DNA from 3 places in the Streptomyces sp. NPDC087901 genome. Region 2 is predicted to be linked to each of the others. Evidence: riboswitches for the same ligand, from Rfam matches in the RefSeq annotation. Region 2 holds a riboswitch; each other region holds the start of a gene.
What was found. Region 2 has a riboswitch for thiamine pyrophosphate ahead of thiO (glycine oxidase ThiO). Riboswitches for the same ligand answer to the same signal wherever they lie in the genome.
Positions count from the first base shown of each region.

Region 1: another riboswitch for thiamine pyrophosphate. It lies ahead of ACIOEW_RS21610 (thiamine ABC transporter substrate binding subunit); the one in region 2 lies ahead of thiO (glycine oxidase ThiO).
Region 3: another riboswitch for thiamine pyrophosphate. It lies ahead of thiC (phosphomethylpyrimidine synthase ThiC); the one in region 2 lies ahead of thiO (glycine oxidase ThiO).

Region 1 is NZ_JBIUUC010000006.1:306,169-312,284, forward strand. Features, by position in the region: gene pyrH (UMP kinase) at 1-39, shown strand, start outside; gene frr (ribosome recycling factor) at 209-766, shown strand; gene ACIOEW_RS21600 (phosphatidate cytidylyltransferase) at 766-1,851, shown strand; gene rlmN (23S rRNA (adenine(2503)-C(2))-methyltransferase RlmN) at 1,956-3,062, shown strand; TPP riboswitch at 3,104-3,220, shown strand; gene ACIOEW_RS21610 (thiamine ABC transporter substrate binding subunit) at 3,301-4,404, shown strand; gene ACIOEW_RS21615 (ABC transporter permease) at 4,491-6,104, shown strand; gene ACIOEW_RS21620 (ABC transporter ATP-binding protein) at 6,107-6,116, shown strand, end outside.
Region 2 is NZ_JBIUUC010000001.1:989,176-995,291, reverse strand. Features, by position in the region: gene ACIOEW_RS04430 (hypothetical protein) at 1-259, opposite strand, end outside; gene metF (methylenetetrahydrofolate reductase [NAD(P)H]) at 310-1,227, opposite strand; gene thiE (thiamine phosphate synthase) at 1,351-2,004, opposite strand; gene ACIOEW_RS04415 (Rv2175c family DNA-binding protein) at 2,104-2,469, opposite strand; gene ACIOEW_RS04410 (FAD-dependent oxidoreductase) at 2,539-3,720, opposite strand; TPP riboswitch at 3,935-4,047, shown strand; gene thiO (glycine oxidase ThiO) at 4,045-5,226, shown strand; gene thiS (sulfur carrier protein ThiS) at 5,223-5,441, shown strand; gene ACIOEW_RS04395 (thiazole synthase) at 5,444-6,116, shown strand, end outside.
Region 3 is NZ_JBIUUC010000004.1:179,186-185,301, reverse strand. Features, by position in the region: gene ACIOEW_RS14545 (YibE/F family protein) at 1-1,257, opposite strand, end outside; TPP riboswitch at 1,329-1,462, shown strand; gene thiC (phosphomethylpyrimidine synthase ThiC) at 1,455-3,230, shown strand; gene ACIOEW_RS14535 (hypothetical protein) at 3,334-4,158, opposite strand; gene ACIOEW_RS14530 (metallophosphoesterase) at 4,340-5,398, opposite strand; gene ACIOEW_RS14525 (LacI family DNA-binding transcriptional regulator) at 5,572-6,116, opposite strand, start outside.

The DNA of each region.
Region 1 (6,116 bases), on a different contig from region 2:
ATCGGCACGCTCGTGAGTGACCAGGGCACCCGGAGCTGACAACCGGGGGACTCCACCGGGGCGACCCGGTGAGGTTCCGGGGGCCCACGGGACGGCCCCGAAAGATGGACAACGGCCTGCCGGTCGGACACCGTGCAGGTGAGGACGCGACGCAGGACCCGCCGGGCCCGAGCACGCCGGGCCCACTCAAGACACGCAGGAGCACGTGGTGATCGAAGAAACCCTCCTCGAGGCCGAGGAGAAGATGGAGAAGGCCGTCGTCGTCGCGAAAGAGGACTTCGCCGCGATCCGTACCGGCCGTGCGCACCCGGCGATGTTCAACAAGATCGTCGCCGACTACTACGGTGCGCTGACCCCGATCAACCAGCTGGCCTCGTTCTCGGTGCCCGAGCCTCGTATGGCCGTTGTGACGCCGTTCGACAAGACCGCGCTGCGCAACATCGAGCAGGCCATCCGCGACTCGGACCTCGGCGTCAACCCGAGCAACGACGGCAATATCATCCGGGTGAACTTCCCCGACCTCACCGAAGAGCGCCGTCGCGACTACATCAAGGTCGCGAAGACCAAGGCCGAGGACTCCAAGATCTCGATCCGGGCCGTCCGCCGCAAGGCCAAGGAGACGCTCGACAAGCTGGTCAAGGACAAGGAGTCCGGCGAGGACGAGGTGCGCCGCGCCGAGAAGGAGCTCGACGACACCACCGCGAAGTACGTCGCGCAGGTGGACGAGCTGCTGAAGCACAAGGAAGCCGAGCTGCTCGAAGTCTGATGAACGACTCTTCCTGGGGCGCCCCGCAGGGCGCCGGCCACCGGGCTGCGCCCGAGATGCGGGCCGCTCCGGCGGGTCCTGCATACGATGTGCATGACGCCCAGCAGACTCGGCCCATGCCCATCGTGCCGGACGTTCCCGACGCAGGTAGAGACGCTGACGACCGTGATGACCGGGACCAGGGGGCCGGGCGCCTGAGCGGCGGCCCCCTGTTCCGCGACGAGAAGCCGCAGGAGCCCATGTCCACCGCGCCACCACCCCCGCAGAAGAAGCGTGCGGGCCGTGATCTGGGAGCCGCCATAGGGGTCGGCCTGGGGCTCGGGGCCGTCGTCGCTGCGTCGCTCTTCATCGTCAAGGCCGTCTTCGTCGGCGTGGTCGTGGTCGCCGTCGTCGTGGGCCTCTGGGAGCTCACTTCCCGGCTGGAGGAGCGCAAGGGCATCAAGGCGCCGCTCGTGCCACTCGCGATCGGTGGCGCGGCCATGGTCGTGGCCGGTTACGCGCGGGGCGCCGAGGGCGCCTGGATCGCCATGGCGCTGACCGCCCTGGCGGTGCTCGTCTGGCGGATGACCGAGCCGCCGGAGGGCTACCTCAGGGACGTCACGGCCGGAGTCTTCGCCGCGTTCTACGTGCCGTTCCTGGCGACCTTCGTGGCCATGCTCCTGACCGCCGACGACGGACCCCAGCGGGTTCTGACCTTCCTGCTGCTGACCGTGGTCAGCGACACGGGTGCGTACGCCGTCGGCTGGCGGTTCGGCAAGAACAAGCTGGCACCGCGCATCAGCCCCGGAAAGACCCGCGAGGGCCTGTTCGGAGCCGTGGCCTTCGCGATGGTGGCCGGAGCGCTGTGCATGCAGTTCATGATCGACGACGGCACCTGGTGGCAGGGGCTGCTGCTCGGCCTCGCGGTCGCTGCCAGCGCCACCCTGGGCGACCTGGGCGAGTCCATGATCAAGAGAGATCTCGGGATCAAGGACATGGGCACGCTGCTGCCCGGGCACGGCGGCATCATGGACCGGCTCGACTCGCTCCTGCCGACCGCGCCGGTGGTCTGGCTGCTCCTGGTGATTTTCGTCGGCTCCGGCTGACAAGCGAGCGGGTCACCGCTTCTGACCTGCTGTTTTACGAGTGAGGGTCCGTTGTCCACAGGGCGGCGGGCCCTCACTGTTCTGTCTGCGACACTGGATGAACCATGCCTAAGCCCGGAGAACTCACTTTCGTCGCGCCCCGCGGAGCCAAGAAGCCGCCGCGGCACCTCGCCGACCTCACGCCCGCCGAGCGCAAGGAAGCCGTCGCCGCGACCGGCGAGAAGCCCTTCCGCGCCCAGCAGCTCTCGCAGCACTACTTCGCGCGGTACGCGCACGACCCGTCGGAGTGGACCAACATCCCGGCCGGATCGCGGGACAAGCTCGCCGAGGCGTTGTTCCCCGATCTGATGTCCGTGGTCCGGCACATCAGCTGCGACGACGACACCACCCGCAAGACGCTGTGGAAGCTGCACGACGGGACGCTGGTCGAGTCCGTCCTGATGCGCTACCCCGAGCGCGTCACGATGTGCATCTCCTCGCAGGCCGGCTGCGGCATGAACTGCCCGTTCTGCGCCACCGGACAGGCAGGTCTCGACCGCAACCTGTCGACCGCCGAGATCGTCCACCAGATCGTGGACGGCATGCGCGCGCTGCGCGACGGAGAGGTCCCCGGCGGCCCGGCCCGGCTCTCCAACATCGTCTTCATGGGCATGGGTGAGCCGCTCGCCAACTACAACCGTGTGGTCGGCGCGATCCGCCGGCTGACCGACCCCGAGCCCGACGGGCTGGGTCTCTCGCAGCGCGGGATCACGGTCTCCACCGTCGGTCTCGTCCCCGCGATGCTCCGTTTCGCCGACGAGGGCTTCAAGTGCCGCCTCGCCGTCTCGCTGCACGCCCCGGACGACGAGCTGCGCGACACCCTTGTGCCGGTGAACACCCGGTGGAAGGTGCGCGAGGTACTGGACGCCGCGTGGGAGTACGCGGAGAAGTCCGGCCGCCGCATCTCCATCGAGTACGCGCTGATCCGCGACATCAACGACCAGGCTTGGCGGGGCGACCGGCTGGGCCGGCTCCTCAAGGGCAAGCGGGTCCACGTCAACCTGATCCCGCTGAATCCGACGCCCGGCTCGAAGTGGACCGCCTCGCGGCCCGAGGACGAGAAGGCCTTCGTCGAGGCGATCGCCGCCCACGGGGTGCCGGTGACCGTCCGGGACACCCGCGGCCAGGAGATCGACGGGGCCTGCGGACAGCTGGCGGCATCCGAGCGCTGAGGCCGGAACCGGGCGTGTAGCCTGGGCTCGAAATCAACTTCATATTCCGACAGGGGAGCGCCACAGCGCTGAGAGTGCGGCACCAGGAACAGGTTGGCCGCAGACCCTCTGAACCTCGCCCGGGTCATTCCGGGTAGGAAGTTCGGACCTTACTCAAGCTGTTGCGCCCTGCCCGCTTCCGGTTTTCGCCGGTGCGGGCAGGGCCGCGTCTCTTCCTGGTCATCCCAGGAGGAATCACATGAACACCACCAAGAAGATCGCGGTGACGGCCGTCGCCGCCGCGCTCGGCGCGACCGCGCTCGCCGGATGCGGAAGCTCCGACGACTCGGCCGCCGGCACCGGCGGTACCAAGGGCACCGGCTCCAAGACCGTCACCCTCGTCAGCCACGATTCCTTCAACGCCTCCAAGGACGTGCTGAAGGAGTTCACCCGGGAGACCGGCTACACCGTCAAGGTGCTGAAGAGCGGGGACGCGGGCGCCGCCCTCAACCAGGAGATCCTGACCAAGGGATCGCCCCGAGGCGATGTGTTCTTCGGCGTCGACAACACCCTGCTCTCGCGCGCCCTCGACAACGGCCTGTTCACCTCGTACAAGGCGAAGGGGGTCGACCAGGTCGCGGCCGACGTTCAGCTGGACGCTTCGAAGCACCGGGTCACCCCGATCGACACCGGCGACATCTGCGTCAACTACGACAAGAAGTACTTCGCCGACAGGAAGCTCGCGCCGCCGCAGTCCTTCGACGACCTGGCGAAGCCCGCGTACAAGAACCTCCTCGTCACCGAGAACGCCGCGACCTCCTCGCCGGGCCTCGGCTTCCTCCTCGGCACCGTCGCCACCTATGGCGAGGACGGCTACCAGGACTACTGGAAGAAGCTGAAGGACAACGGCGTCAAGGTCGTCGACGGCTGGGAGCAGGCGTACAACGAGGAGTTCTCCGGCTCCGCCGGCGGCAAGAAGGCCAAGGCCGACCGGCCGCTCGTCGTCAGCTACGCCTCCAGCCCGCCCGTCGAGGTGCTGTACGCGGACCCGCAGCCGAAGACCGCCCCGACCGGGGTCGCCACCGCGACGTGCTTCCGCCAGATCGAGTTCGCCGGCCTGCTCGACGGCGCGAAGAACGAGGCGGGCGGCAAGGCCCTGCTGGACTTCCTGATCGGCAAGAAGTTCCAGGAGGACATGCCGCTCAACATGTTCGTCAGCCCGGTCACCAAGGGCGCGAAGGTGCCGGACCTCTTCACGGAGTTCGGCGCCACGGTCGACAAGCCGACGACCGTCGCCCCGGACGAGATCGCCAAGAACCGCGAGCAGTGGGTCCAGTCATGGTCCTCGCTCGTAGTGAAGTAGCGAAGACTCCCGTACGCGGACCGGGCGCGCGCGGGAAGGCCGCGCGCGCCCGGTCGCTGCGCGGGGGCGCGGTGCGGCTCGGCCTGATGGCCGTGCCCGTCGCGTTCTTCGCGCTGTTCTTCGCCTACCCCGTCGTCGCGATCGTCGGACGCGGACTCAAGGACGGTGGGGTGTGGCAGTTCGGACGGTTCGGCGAGGTGCTGAGCCGGCCGGACATCCAGGACGTCCTCTGGTTCACCCTCTGGCAGGCGCTCGCCTCGACCGCCCTGACCCTGCTGATCGCCCTGCCGGGCGCCTATGTGTTCGCCCGGTTCGACTTCCCGGGCAAGCAGCTGCTGCGGGCGATCGTGACCGTGCCGTTCGTCCTGCCGACCGTTGTCGTCGGCACCGCGTTCCTCGCGCTGCTGGGCCGCGGCGGGTTCCTCGACGAGCTGTGGGGCGTACGGCTCGACACCACGGTGTGGGCGATCCTGCTGGCCCATGTCTTCTTCAACTACGCCGTCGTCGTCCGCACCGTCGGCGGACTGTGGTCGCAGCTCGACCCGCGGCAGGAGGAGGCCGCACGGGTTCTCGGTGCGGGGCGTTTCGCCGCTTGGCGCCGTGTCACCCTTCCGGCGCTCGCCCCTGCGGTGGCCGCTGCCGCGCTGATGGTCTTCCTTTTCACCTTCACCTCCTTCGGCGTCGTCCAGATCCTCGGCGGCCCCGGGTTCTCCACGCTGGAGGTGGAGATCTACCGGCAGACCGCGCAGCTGCTGGCCCTGCCCACGGCCGCCGTCCTGACCCTGGTGCAGTTCGCCGCGGTCGGCGCCATCCTCGCCGTGCACGCCTGGACCGTACGGCGCAGGGAGACCGCGCTGAAGCTGGTCGACCCGGCGCAGACCGCCCGCAGGCCGCGCGGCGCGGGACAGTGGGCGCTTCTCGGCGGCGTGCTGCTGACCGTACTGGTACTGATTCTGCTGCCGCTCGCCGTCCTGGTGGAGCGCTCGCTCGACGTGTCCGGCGGCCACGGATTCGCGTACTACCGCGCCCTCGGATCGGCGGAGGCCAACAGCGGTACCTTCCTGGTCGCGCCGATCGAAGCGATCTGGAACTCGATGCGGTACGCCCTGGTCGCGACAGCAATCGCGCTGGTCGTCGGCGGACTGGCCGCGGCTGCCCTGACCCGGAAGGCGGGCCGGCTCGTCCGGGGCTTCGACGCGCTGCTGATGCTGCCGCTCGGGGTCTCCGCCGTCACCGTCGGCTTCGGCTTCCTGATCACCCTCGACGAACCGCCGCTGGACCTGCGGACCTCCTGGATCCTGGTGCCGCTCGCCCAGGCGCTGGTCGGAGTGCCGTTCGTCGTACGCACGATGCTGCCGGTCCTGAGAGCGGTGGACGGCCGGCTGCGCGAGGCCGCCGCGGTGCTGGGCGCCTCGCCCTTGCGGGCCTGGCGCGAGGTGGACCTGCCGCTGGTGCGCCGGGCGCTGCTGGTCGCCGCCGGCTTCGCGTTCGCCGTGTCGCTCGGTGAGTTCGGGGCCACCGTGTTCATCGCGCGGCCGGACAACCCGACGCTGCCGGTGGCCGTCGCCCGGCTCCTGGGGCGGTCCGGGGAGCTCAACTACGGACAGGCGATGGCCCTCAGCACCATTCTGATGCTCGTGTGCGCGGTGTCGCTGCTGCTCCTCGAACGTATCCGCACCGACCGATCCGGGGAGTTCTAGAGATGCTGACAC
Region 2 (6,116 bases):
CCGGGCTGCCCCCTATGGCCCAGCCGGTCGAGAAGCCGCGACGGAAGGAGAGCGTGACGTACGTCTGGCCAGTCGCGAAGGCGATCGCGCCGACGGCGATGACGAACACGGACGGCATCAGGACACCGATGACGACACCGACGAAGCCGGTGAAGGCGAGCAGGCGCCAGCGCAGGCGTGCCTTGTACTGCAGCAGCACCTCGCCGAGCAGCCACAGCGCAACGATGCCGAACGCGATGTAGAGGACCGTCCAGCCCATGCCCGCCCCCTTCTACGGCCACCGCCCCGGGTCGCGGCGGGTACGGCCGGTCACGACTGCTTGTGCAGTCCGAGATTTTCGTAGATTTCGAGCGTCGCCGTCGAGTTGTTCAACGTGATGAAGTGCAGCCCGGGGACACCCTCGGAAAGCAGCTTCGCGCAGAACCGCGTTGCGAAGTCGATGCCAATGGAGCGTACAGCGGCGGGATCGTCCTTGGCGGCGAGGATGCGTTCTTTCAGGGACGCGGGCAGCGTCGCATTGCTGAGCTGCGCGAATCGCTCCAATTGCCCGACGCTCGTGAGGGGCATCACCTCGGGGATGACCGGGGTTTCGCAACCCGCAGCGACCACCCGGTCACGCATCCGCAGATAACTCTCCGGATCGAAGAACATTTGCGTGATCGCGTAATCCGCACCGGCGCGGCACTTGTCCACGAAATGCCGGATGTCGGTGTCCCAGTCCGCCGAGCGCGGGTGCCGTTCGGGGAATGCCGCGACGCCGACGCAGAAATCGCCGGATTCCTTGATCAGCCGGACGAGGTCCGCCGCGTACCGCACGCCCTGCGGGTGCTCGACCCACGGACCCATCGGGTCGCCCGGCGGGTCTCCACGCACGGCGAGGATGTTCCGGATACCGGCGTCCGCGTACTGACCGACCATGTTGCGCAGTTCGGCGACGGAGTGGTTGACGGCGGTGAGGTGCGCGACCGGCGTGAGCGTGGACTCGGCGGCGATGTCCTGGGTCGCCTTCACCGTGCCGGCCCGGGTGGATCCGCCGGCTCCGTACGTCACGGAGACGAAGCTCGGTCCCACCGCCTCGACCCGGCGCAGCGCGTTCCAGAGGTTCCGCTCGCCCTTCTCGGTCTTGGGCGCCCAGAACTCGAAGGAGTACGAGGTCTTGCCGGTCGCGAGCATCTCACGCACGGTGCGCGCGTGATCCGTCCTGGTGGAAGGTGTACCAAGGGCCATACCGGCAGGTTAACCAGGGCGCGGCAAGCTCCCAACCGAACTGGGGCGATTTGCCTCGATTACCCGCTTCTTTGTCCACACTTCGGACACTCATGTCTCAAACCGGCACCTTCGGCCCCCGCATCACCCGGCGGCGCGGTCGCGGATCCTTCCCGCCAGTCCGGCGGCGGCAGCAGCCGGATCGGATGCCTCCGTGACGGCCCGCACGACGACGACCCGGCGCGCTCCGGCGTCCAGCACCTCGTCGAGGTTGTCTGCGTCGATCCCGCCGATGGCGAACCACGGACGGGCGGGGGCGAGCGAGGCGGCGTAGCGGACGAGATCCAGGCCGGGGGCGTGCCGGCCGGGCTTGGTCGGCGTGGGCCAGCAGGGGCCGGTGCAGAAGTAGTCCACACCGGGTTCGGCGACGGCCGCGTCGACCTCGGACTCGGCATGGGTGGAGCGGCCGATGACCACGTCATCGCCGATGATCGCGCGTGCGGCCGGGACAGGCAGGTCGCCCTGGCCCAGGTGCAGCACGTCGGAACCGATGGCGTGGGCGACGTCGGCCCGGTCGTTGACCGCGAGGAGCTTGCCGTGGCGCTTGCAGGCGTCGGCGAAGACCGCGAGGTGTTCGAGCTCCTCGGCCGCCTCCATGCCCTTGTCGCGCAGCTGGATGATGTCCACGCCACTGGAGAGGACCGCGTCGAGGAACGCGGGAAGGTCACCCTGGCGCCGGCGGGCGTCCGTGCACAGGTAGAGCCGGGCGTCGGACAGCAGCGCGCGAGGCGTGGACATGGTGCGGTTCCCCCCGGGGAAGGCGATGGCGGTGGTTCGGTGGCGCCGCGCGGGACGCGGGCCGCGTCGTGCGGCCCGCGTCCCCCGTGCGGCTGTCGGTCAGACGGCGAGCGCCTGGGCGCGGCGCTTCACCTCCGTGCCGCGATTCTCACTCAGCGCCTGCGCGGGCGTGCCCGGCAGGCTCGGGTCGGGGGTGAAGAGCCATTCCAGCATCTCCGCGTCGGAGTAGCCGTCGTCCCTCAGGAGCGTCAGGGTCCCCGAAAGGCCCTTGACCACCTTGTCGCCGTCGATGAAGGCGGCAGGCACCTGAAGCGCACGGTTCTCACCACGTCGTAGGGCAATGAGCTGACCGTCCTTGACCAGCTGGCGCACGCGTGTCACCTCGACACCGAACATTTCGGCGATGTCGGGAAGGTGGAGCCAGGCAGGGACGAGAGCATCGATCTTTGCGTCAATCTCGGTCACGGGGACAAGCGTGCCATCCCGGACCGGCAGTCGGTACCCGGGCCGCCCGTACGGGGGCCGGACGCGCCGTCAGAGCGTGGCCGATTTCAGGGGCACGGAGGGGTCGGCGACCCGCTCCGGGGCGAGCTCCGCCCCCGATTCGACGAGTTTGCGCCCCTGCGCCAGATCGCGCGGACGGCCGACCGCCAGTACGGCGACGAGCGCCCCGGCGCGCAGCCAGCACACCGTCCACGCGGGTTCGGCCGGATCGCCTCGCCACACCAGGGTGTCGGCCCCCGCGTGGTGGCCCGCGTACTGGACGAAGCGGCCGAACTGCTCGGACCAGAAGTAGGGCACGGGGTCGTAGACCGGGAGCTGCCCGTCGCCCTCCGGGGTGGCGGCGGTGACGGCGGCGGCGACGGTCCGCGGCCCCTGGAGGGCGTTGTCCCAGTGGTGGACGAGCAGCCGCTCACCGTACCTGGCCGAGGGGAAGGAGGCGCAGTCCCCGACCGCGTACACATCGGGGAGCGAGGTGCGCAGGGACGCGTCCGCGGTCACCGATCCGTCCGGGCCGAGCTCGATCCCCGATCCGGCCAGCCAGCCGGTCGCGGGCCGGGCGCCGATGCCGACGACGACCGCGTCCGCCGGGATCTCACGGCCGTCCGCCAGGACCACGTGACCGGCTTCGATGCGGTCGACCCGGGCACCGGTGACGAGTGCGGCGCCGCTCTCGGCGTACCAGCCGGTCATGGGGGCCGCCACCTCTGCGGGCAGCGCGCCGGCGAGCGGGCGTCCGGCCGCCTCGACGACGGTGACCGCGCAGCCGGCCGCGCGGGCCGCGGTGGCGAACTCGGCGCCGATCCAGCCCGCGCCGACGACCACGACATCGTGCCGCTGTTCGAGGACCGGGCGCAGCCGCGCGGCGTCGTCCAGCGTGCGCAGGAGGTGGACGCCCGGGACGCCCTCGGTGCCGGGCAGCATCAGGGGCTCGGCGCCGGTGGCGACAACCAGGACGTCGTAGGGGACGGGCCCGTCCGGGGTGTCCAGTTCGTGGTCGCCCGCGCGCAGCGCGGTCACGTCGAGGCCGAGCCTCAGGGTGATGTCCAGCGCCTCGAAGTCGATGTCGAAGGCCGAGTCCTCGGCCTTGCCGAGAAGGACCGCCTTCGACAGCGGGGGCCGGTCGTACGGCTGGTGCGGTTCGGCGCCGATCAGCGTGACGGGGCCGGTGAAGCCCTGTTCTCGCAGGGCCACCGCGGTCTGTACGCCCGCCATGCCCGCTCCGGCGATCACGACGCGGCGGCTCTGCCGCGGCTCTGTCTGCTGTTGTCCGGTCTGCTCGTCCACCCTTCCACCTTAAGCAACTGACGGTCCGTCAGGAAGGTGCTTCCCGGTTCGCCGCCACCGGACCACCGCGCCCCTTCCCCCGTTCACGGCACCACCGGCTCCCCTTGCCGGGGGCGCGGGGCAGGGGTTTAGGGTAGCCGTGCACATCACTCGCGGGAGCCCGGTCGTACCGGGCTGAGAGGGAGGCTGGACGGCCTTCGACCGTACGAACCTGATCCGGGTCATGCCGGCGAAGGGAGGGGCTGGACGCCCATGCGCACACACCGTACGAACGGGTCCGACGTCCTCGTCATCGGGGGCGGCATCATCGGCCTGGTGACCGCCTGGCGGGCCGCGCAGCGCGGCCTGGCCACCGCCGTCGTCGATCCCGAACCGGGCGGCGGCGCAGCCCAGGTCGCGGCGGGGATGCTGGCCGCCGTCACCGAACTCCACTACGGCGAGGAGATGCTGCTCGGTCTCAACGTCGCCTCCGCCGCGCGCTATCCGGCGTTCGCGGCCGAACTGGAGGCGGCGAGCGGACAGGACATCGGCTTTCGCACCTGCGGCACCCTGGCCGTCGCACTGGACGCCGACGACCGCGCCCATCTGCGGGAACTCCATGCCCTGCACTGCCGCTCGGGCCTGGAGTCGGAGTGGCTCACCGGCCGGGAGTGCCGCCGCCTCGAACCGATGCTCGCACCGGGCATACGCGGCGGCCTGCGGGTCGACGGCGACCACCAGGTCGACCCGCGCCGGCTGGCCGCCGCACTGCTGACGGCGTGCGAGCGGGCCGGGGTCGTCCTCCACCGCCAACGTGCCGAGCGGCTCTCGGTCACGGGCGACCGGGCCACCGGAGCCGTACTGGCCGACGGTACGCAGCCGGAGGCCGATCAGGTGGTGCTCGCCGCGGGCAGCCTCAGCGGCCGGCTCGCAGGGGTGCCGAAGCACGTCCTGCCCCCGGTCCGCCCGGTGAAGGGCCAGGTGCTGCGGCTGACCGTGCCCACCACGTACGCACCCTTCCTCTCCCGCACCCTGCGGGCCGTGGTCCGGGGCAGCCACGTCTATCTCGTGCCCCGTGAGAACGGCGAGCTGGTCATCGGCGCCACGAGCGAGGAAATGGGCTGGGACACCACCGTCACGGCGGGCGGTGTGTACGAGCTGCTGCGCGACGCGCACGAACTGGTGCCGGGCATCACCGAACTGCCGCTCACCGAGACCCGCGCCGGTCTGCGCCCCGCCTCCCCCGACAACGCCCCGCTGCTCGGCCGCACCGCGCTGCCCGGCCTCCATCTCGCCACCGGCCACCACCGCAACGGGGTGCTGCTCACCCCCGTCACCGGGGACGCCATGGCGCAGCTGCTGGCGGACGGCGAGCTGCCCGAGGTGGCCCGCCCCTTCTCCGCCGGCCGCTTCTCGCCCGCCGCCGCCCCCGTACCTCAGGAGCAGCCCGCATGACCGAGCCCACCACCCTTTCCGTCTCCGTGAACGGCGAGGCCCTCGCCGTCGCGCCGGGCACCACCCTGGACACCCTGGTCGCCTCGCTGACCAGCGCGTCCTCGGGCGTCGCGGCCGCCCTGAACGAGACCGTCGTGCCGCGCGGCCAGTGGCCCGCTGCCGCGCTCACCGACGGCGACCGGGTCGAGGTCCTCACCGCGGTCCAGGGAGGCTGACCATGTCCGACGACGTCTTCACCCTCGGCGGCACCGTCCTCGGCTCCCGGCTGATCATGGGAACGGGCGGGGCGCCCAGCCTGGACGTGCTGGAGCGGTCCCTGACCGCCTCGGGCACCGGGCTGACGACCGTGGCGATGCGCCGGCTCGACCCGACCGTGCGGGGCTCCGTGCTCTCCGTACTGGAGAAGCTCTCCATCCGCGTGCTGCCGAACACGGCGGGCTGCTTCACGGCGGGCGAGGCCGTGCTCACCGCCCGGCTCGCCCGCGAGGCGCTCGGCACCGACTGGGTCAAGCTGGAGGTGGTGGCGGACGAGCGCACCCTGCTGCCCGACCCCATCGAGCTGCTGGACGCCGCGGAGACGCTGGTGGACGACGGCTTCACCGTGCTGCCGTACACGAACGACGACCCGGTGCTGGCCCGGAAGCTCGAGGACGTGGGCTGTGCGGCGATCATGCCGCTCGGCTCCCCCATCGGCTCCGGTCTGGGCATCCGGAACCCGCACAACTTCCAGCTGATCGTCGAGCAGGCGCGGGTCCCGGTGATCCTGGACGCGGGCGCCGGCACGGCGTCGGACGCGGCGCTCGCCATGGAACTGGGATGTGCGGCCGTGATGCTGGCGTCGGCGGTGACCCGGGCCCAGGAACCCGAGCTGATGGCCGCGGCGATGCGCC
Region 3 (6,116 bases), on a different contig from region 2:
GGTGCGGTCCGCGGAGACGACCAGCGCCGCGAGCGCGGTGGTCACCGGCACCGAGGCGACCAGTCCGATCGAGCCGATCAGTGTGCGCACGATCTCCTCCGCCACCAGCTCGCTGTTGGCCACCGTCCCCATGCTGCTCTGGGCGATCGAGAACAGCAGCAGGAGTGGAAGCGCGGCGCCCGCATAGGCGAGCACCAGGGTGTTGACCACCGAGGCGATGTGGTCGCGCCCGATTCTGATCCCTGCCCGGTAGAGCTCCTTCGCACTCATCGTCGGGTCCGCCTGGTGAAGTTCCCAGACCGCCGAGGTCTGGGTGACCGTCACGTCGTCGAGCACTCCCAGGGAACCGATGATGACGCCGGCCAGCAGCAGTCCGCTCATGTCGATGTGCGGATACAGGCCGTGGATGAGGCCGGTGTTGTCGTCGGTGTTCCCGCTCAGGCTCGCCCAGCCGATGAAGAGCGAGCCGAGCAGACCGATCAGCAGCAGTGAGATCAGGGTGCCGATGACGGCGACCGAGGTGCGGGCGGTCAGCCCGTGGCAGATGTAGAGCGCGATCAGCATGATGGCGCCGGCCCCGACGACTGCCACGACCAGCGGGTTCGAGCCCTGCAGGATGGCCGGAAGGATGAACAGGGTCAGGACGGCGAACGACAGGGCGAGCGCCACCAGCGCCATGACCCCGCGCATTCTGCCCACGGCCACCACGACCAGGGCGAAGATCCCGGCCAGCAGCAGCAACGGGAACTTCCGGTTCACATCGGTCACGGAGTACTGGAGATCGTGGGGTGCGTCGGGGGCGTGCGCGACCACCACCCCCTGTCCCTTCCGTAGTTGTCGGGGCGCGTCCGGCTGGACGACCTCAATGAATGTGCGGCCTTTGTCCTGGCCGCTCGTCACCTCGACGGTGGCCTTCTCGCAGAGGCGATCGCCGCCGGCCGGCTCGCCCGTAGGCGGCGATGTCTCACTGCTGACCGGGATCTGCGAGGCGTTCACGTCCGCGCAGTCGACCTTGCCGACGTTCGCCACCTTGCCCTGCTGGGTCTGCCGGTCGAAACCGACACCTGTGCGCTCGTGCGCCGGCGCACCACCGGGCCAGAGGACCACGAGCCCGACGACGACCGCGGCCGCGAACGGGATCAGCACGGCGGCGATCACCTTGCGCAGATGGCCGGAGACGGGAGCGGCGGGGCCGTGGCTGTGCGAGTGCGCGTGCTGATGGCCCTGCGGTTCGGAGTCGTTATGAGGGGACGTCACCGGGCGATCATCGCAAGAAGGGAAGGGGTCCTCTGTTCAGCTTGCCCATGGGGGCGCTAGCGTGGTGGCACCTTTGCACACGCGGGAGCTCGGAGCACCGGGCTGAGAGGGCGCTGATCTCCGTACGTCCGTACGGGACAGGCTGCGCCGACCGCCGAACCTGTTACCGGGTAATGCCGGCGTAGGGAGTAGGTCTCATGACCACATCGGACGCACGCACGCCTGCCTCGAACCAGAACGACGAGGCCGGGAAGTCCATCGGATGGCACAAGGGATACGTCCAGGGCTCACGCCCGGACCTCCGGGTGCCGGTCCGTCAGGTGCACCTCACCAACGGCAGGGACGTGACGCTGTACGACACGTCGGGGCCGTACACCGATCCATCGACGGAGACTGATGTCCGCCGCGGACTGGCACCTCTGCGGGAGAACTGGATCATCGCCCGCGGCGACACCGAGGAGTACACGGGACGTCCCGTGCGCCCCGAGGACGACGGGCTCAAGCACACCTCACCGCGTGGGGGACTGCGCAACCTGGACGCGGTCTTCCCCGGTCGCCCCCGCCAGCCACGGCGCAGCCGGGACGGCCGGCCCGTCACCCAGCTCGCGTACGCCCGCCGGGGCGAGGTCACCCCGGAGATGGAGTACGTCGCGATCCGGGAGAACGTCGAGCCCGAGGTGGTGCGCGACGAGATCGCGGCCGGCCGGGCCGTTCTGCCGGCCAACGTCAACCACCCGGAGATCGAGCCGATGATCATCGGCAAGCGGTTCCTGGTGAAGGTGAACGCCAACATCGGCAACTCCGCGGTCTCGTCCTCCATCGAGGAGGAGGTGGACAAGATGACCTGGGCGACCAAGTGGGGCGCCGACACAGTCATGGATCTGTCCACCGGCCGCAACATCCACACCACCCGTGAGTGGGTTCTTCGCAACTCCCCCGTTCCGATCGGCACCGTTCCGCTCTACCAGGCCCTGGAGAAGGTCGACGGCAGGGCGGAGGAGCTGACCTGGGAGATCTACAAGGACACCGTCATCGAGCAGGCCGAACAGGGTGTCGACTACATGACGGTTCACGCCGGCGTGCGCCTGCCGTACGTGCCGCTGACGGCCCGTCGCAAGACCGGCATCGTCTCCCGGGGCGGCTCGATCATGGCGGCGTGGTGCCTCGCGCACCACAAGGAGTCGTTCCTCTACGAGAACTTCGAGGAGCTCTGCGAGATCCTCGCCTCGTACGACGTGACGTACTCCCTGGGCGACGGGCTGCGGCCCGGTTCGATCGCGGACGCCAACGACGAGGCGCAGTTCGCGGAGCTGCGTACGCTCGGCGAACTGAACACCGTCGCGAAGCGGTTCGGTGTCCAGACCATGATCGAGGGCCCGGGGCACGTACCGATGCACAAGATCAAGGAGAACATCGACCTCCAGCAGGAGATCTGCGAGGAGGCGCCGTTCTACACGCTCGGCCCGCTGACGACCGATGTGGCTCCGGCGTACGACCACATCACCTCGGGTATCGGAGCCGCGATGATCGCCTGGTGGGGGACGGCGATGCTCTGCTACGTGACGCCCAAGGAGCACCTCGGTCTGCCCAACCGTGACGACGTGAAGACCGGGGTCATCACCTACAAGATCGCGGCCCATGCGGCGGACCTGGCCAAGGGGCATCCGGGAGCGCAGGACTGGGATGACGCGTTGTCGGACGCCCGGTTCGAGTTCCGCTGGGAGGATCAGTTCAACCTGGCCCTCGACCCGGACACGGCAAGGGAGTTCCACGACGAGACGCTGCCTGCCGAGCCGGCGAAGACGGCGCACTTCTGCTCGATGTGCGGCCCGAAGTTCTGCTCGATGAAGATCTCCCAGGACATCCGGCGTGAGCACGGAGGTTCGCAGGCGGAGATCGAGGAGGGGATGACGGAGAAGTCCAAGGAGTTCGCGGCGGCGGGCAACCGGGTCTATCTGCCCATCGCGGACTAGGGCCTGGCGGGCGTAACCGAGCAGGGCGCGAACGGCCCCGCGCCCTGCTGTCCGGGCCCGGGACACCCGGGGTCGGTGACGGGTCTTCCCGGGTGCGGGGCCGTCAGTCCAGCTCGTGTTCCGGGCCGCCGAAGTCGGGGCTGGTGAAGTCCGGACTGGTGAACGTCGGGCGGGGCGCGGCGGCGGGACCGTCGTCCGGACTGGAGAAGTCCGGCCTGCTGTAGCCGATCTTCGGGATGCGGTTGGCCGAGCGGTGCGGGATGCGCGCGGCCGGGGCGGCCCCGGGGTCGGCGAGCGCGTCCCGCAGGAACGGCAGGATGCCGCGTTCCAGCAGGGCGTGGCGCCAGGCCTCCCTGGCTCGTGCCACATCCTCCGGCAGTTCCTCGCCCTGTTCCTCGGCGGCCACCGATGTCGAGCCGTTGCGCAAGGCCGTGATGAGGAGGGCGACGGCGGCTACGAGGATGGCGGCCGCGGTCGCCGCCGCGAAGAACCAGCCCGCGCCGACCATGCTGCGCGCGAACGAGGGAGGCGGGTCGAGCGCCTTGAGGATGTAGCCGATGAGCAGGAAGATCACCGCGGCGGTGCCTGCCAGCACCGGAGCCAGCACGGTGATGACGACTCCTATGCCGGCGCCCGACTGGTGCGCGCCGGCCGGGCCGGTGTCGGGTTCACCGTCTTCGTCCGTGCCGGCGGCAGCGGCGCGGATCTCTTCGCGAGCCTTCACGTAGTGCTCGTACTCGGTGGCCGCAGCCGCTGTGATCAGCGCCGTGGCAGCCATCGCCATGGTGCGCAGCTGCACCGGATTGAGCCGTTCGCCGACAGCGGCCAGATCTGGTCGTTCATGGGCGTGACGCAGTGCGTCGTCGAGGATCCGCTCGTACTCGGGGCGGTCCTCGGTCAGCAGGTGCGGAGCGCTGTTCATGTGCATCCCCCGATGCTCCGTAGGGCCTGTGTGCCCGCTCGAACCGGGCAGTCGGGCGGAAACGGAGGAGAGCCTGCTACTGATACGCCGATGGTAGAGCGCCCACGGCACGGGGTGACAGGGGGTTTCCGGAAATAGGCCCAGTGGTCCGCGTATTCAGGTCTGGATGCGTCTTCCCCGAAGAACGTCAGTCATGCAGCGGGAGTTTGACGACCAGTAGCTTTCCGGCCATGGTCACTCCGCCGTCCATGGCGATGGCGAGCCCGTCCGCGTACACGTGCGGTCCGTCCACCAGCGGGCCCGACCTGTCCTCGCCGTCCTCGGAACCCACCTCGCCCAGAAGGTAGGGAATGGGGCTGTGACCATGGACGACGCGTCGGCCGCCGTAGGCCGCCATGAGCTCCTGCACGGCCTGCGGACCAGATTCGTCGCGGAAGGCGAACCGTTTGGTCAGCTTGCGGAAGAGGTCCCAGCATTCATCGGCGTCGTTCCGCGTGAGAATGGCGTGCACCGTGTCGTTGACGTCCTCGATGGTGGAGCCGTAGTCGAGGTACGCCGTCGTGTCCGAGTGCATCAGGAGGTGCTCGTCCTCCTCGACGACGGCGTCGAGTCGGGACATCCACTGGAGGTGGACGTCCTGGAGCCGCTCCATGTCGGTCTTCTGGCCGCCGTTGAGCAGCCAGGCGGCCTGGAAGGTGGCGGTGCCGGCACCGGAGTTGACCGGGGTGTCGCCGAACCGCTTGGCACCGATGAGCAGCAGCTCGTGGTTGCCCATCAGGGCCTTGCAGTAGCCGCCGGCGGCCGCGGCCTCGGCGGACAGCCGCATCACGAGGTCGATGACGCCGATTCCGTCGGGTCCCCGGTCGGTGAAGTCGCCGAGGAACCAGAGCCGGGCATGACCCGCGGCCCAGCTGCCCTCGGAGTCGATCAGGTCCTGCTCGGCGAGGGCGGCGAGGAGCTCGTCCAGATAGCCGTGGACGTCACCGACGACGTACAGCGGTCCGAGACCCGGCTCCTGGGCGGGCCGCGGGTCGGGCACGGCGCGGACCTGGACGGTGTCCTCGCGGTTGATCACGGGGAGGTCGCGTGCGGTCGGCGTGTACCCCTCGGGCGGCTCGCCCCCCGGGAAGGCGTTGCCCGGGTGCGGTGGGGCGGGCGGCGCAGGGGACTGCGCATAGGGCGGTACGCGGAAGTCGCGCAACGTCGCCGTCCGCACCACGGGTTCCTGACCGGCCCCCTGTGTCATCGACCCCTCCACCACCGTCGTGCCGCCGTACACCTGACGGGCCCTGCTGGTCGGGGTGGTCCGCGGTGTCGTGCGCCCATCATAGGAATGAGGATCGTGCTCTGTGACGCACCAGGGGTGGTGAATCCGCGCGCACGCCAGGTTCATCGGTCGATTAGTCCCAATTGGCCTGATCAATCCCCTGTCGGGGAGCGTGGCGCGCTGACCGTCGTGCGTGGCGGGCGGCGTTGCGAGGAGGTCCGGACGATGAGTTCCGTCGGTATGACCTGTTCCACCGGTCCGTCCTGGTCGACCCCTTCGATGGCGTCGATGAGCAGCTGGACGACCGCCGTACCGATGCGGCGCGGTTTGAGTGAAAGCGTGGTGATGGGCGGCTCGGTCGTCGCGTAGACGGTGGACTCGCTGCAGCAGACCAGGAGCAGGTCCTCCGGGACGCGCAGGCCGTACCGGCGGGCGGCCGCCAGCAGATCCGTGCCATTGGGGTCGAAGAGGCCGTACACGGCGTCCGGGCGGTCCGGACGGGCCAGCAGGCGGTCGGCTGCCACCGCGCCCGCGCACGGGTCGTGGGCGGGGTAGGACTCGTACACCGGATCCTGGCCGACGCGCTCGCACCAGTGGAGGTACGCGGTGGTGGACAGCCGGGTGTAGGTGTCGGTGGTGGTGCCGGTGAGCAGTCCGATGCGGCGGGCGCCGGCGGCGGCGAGGTGGTCGAGGAGGT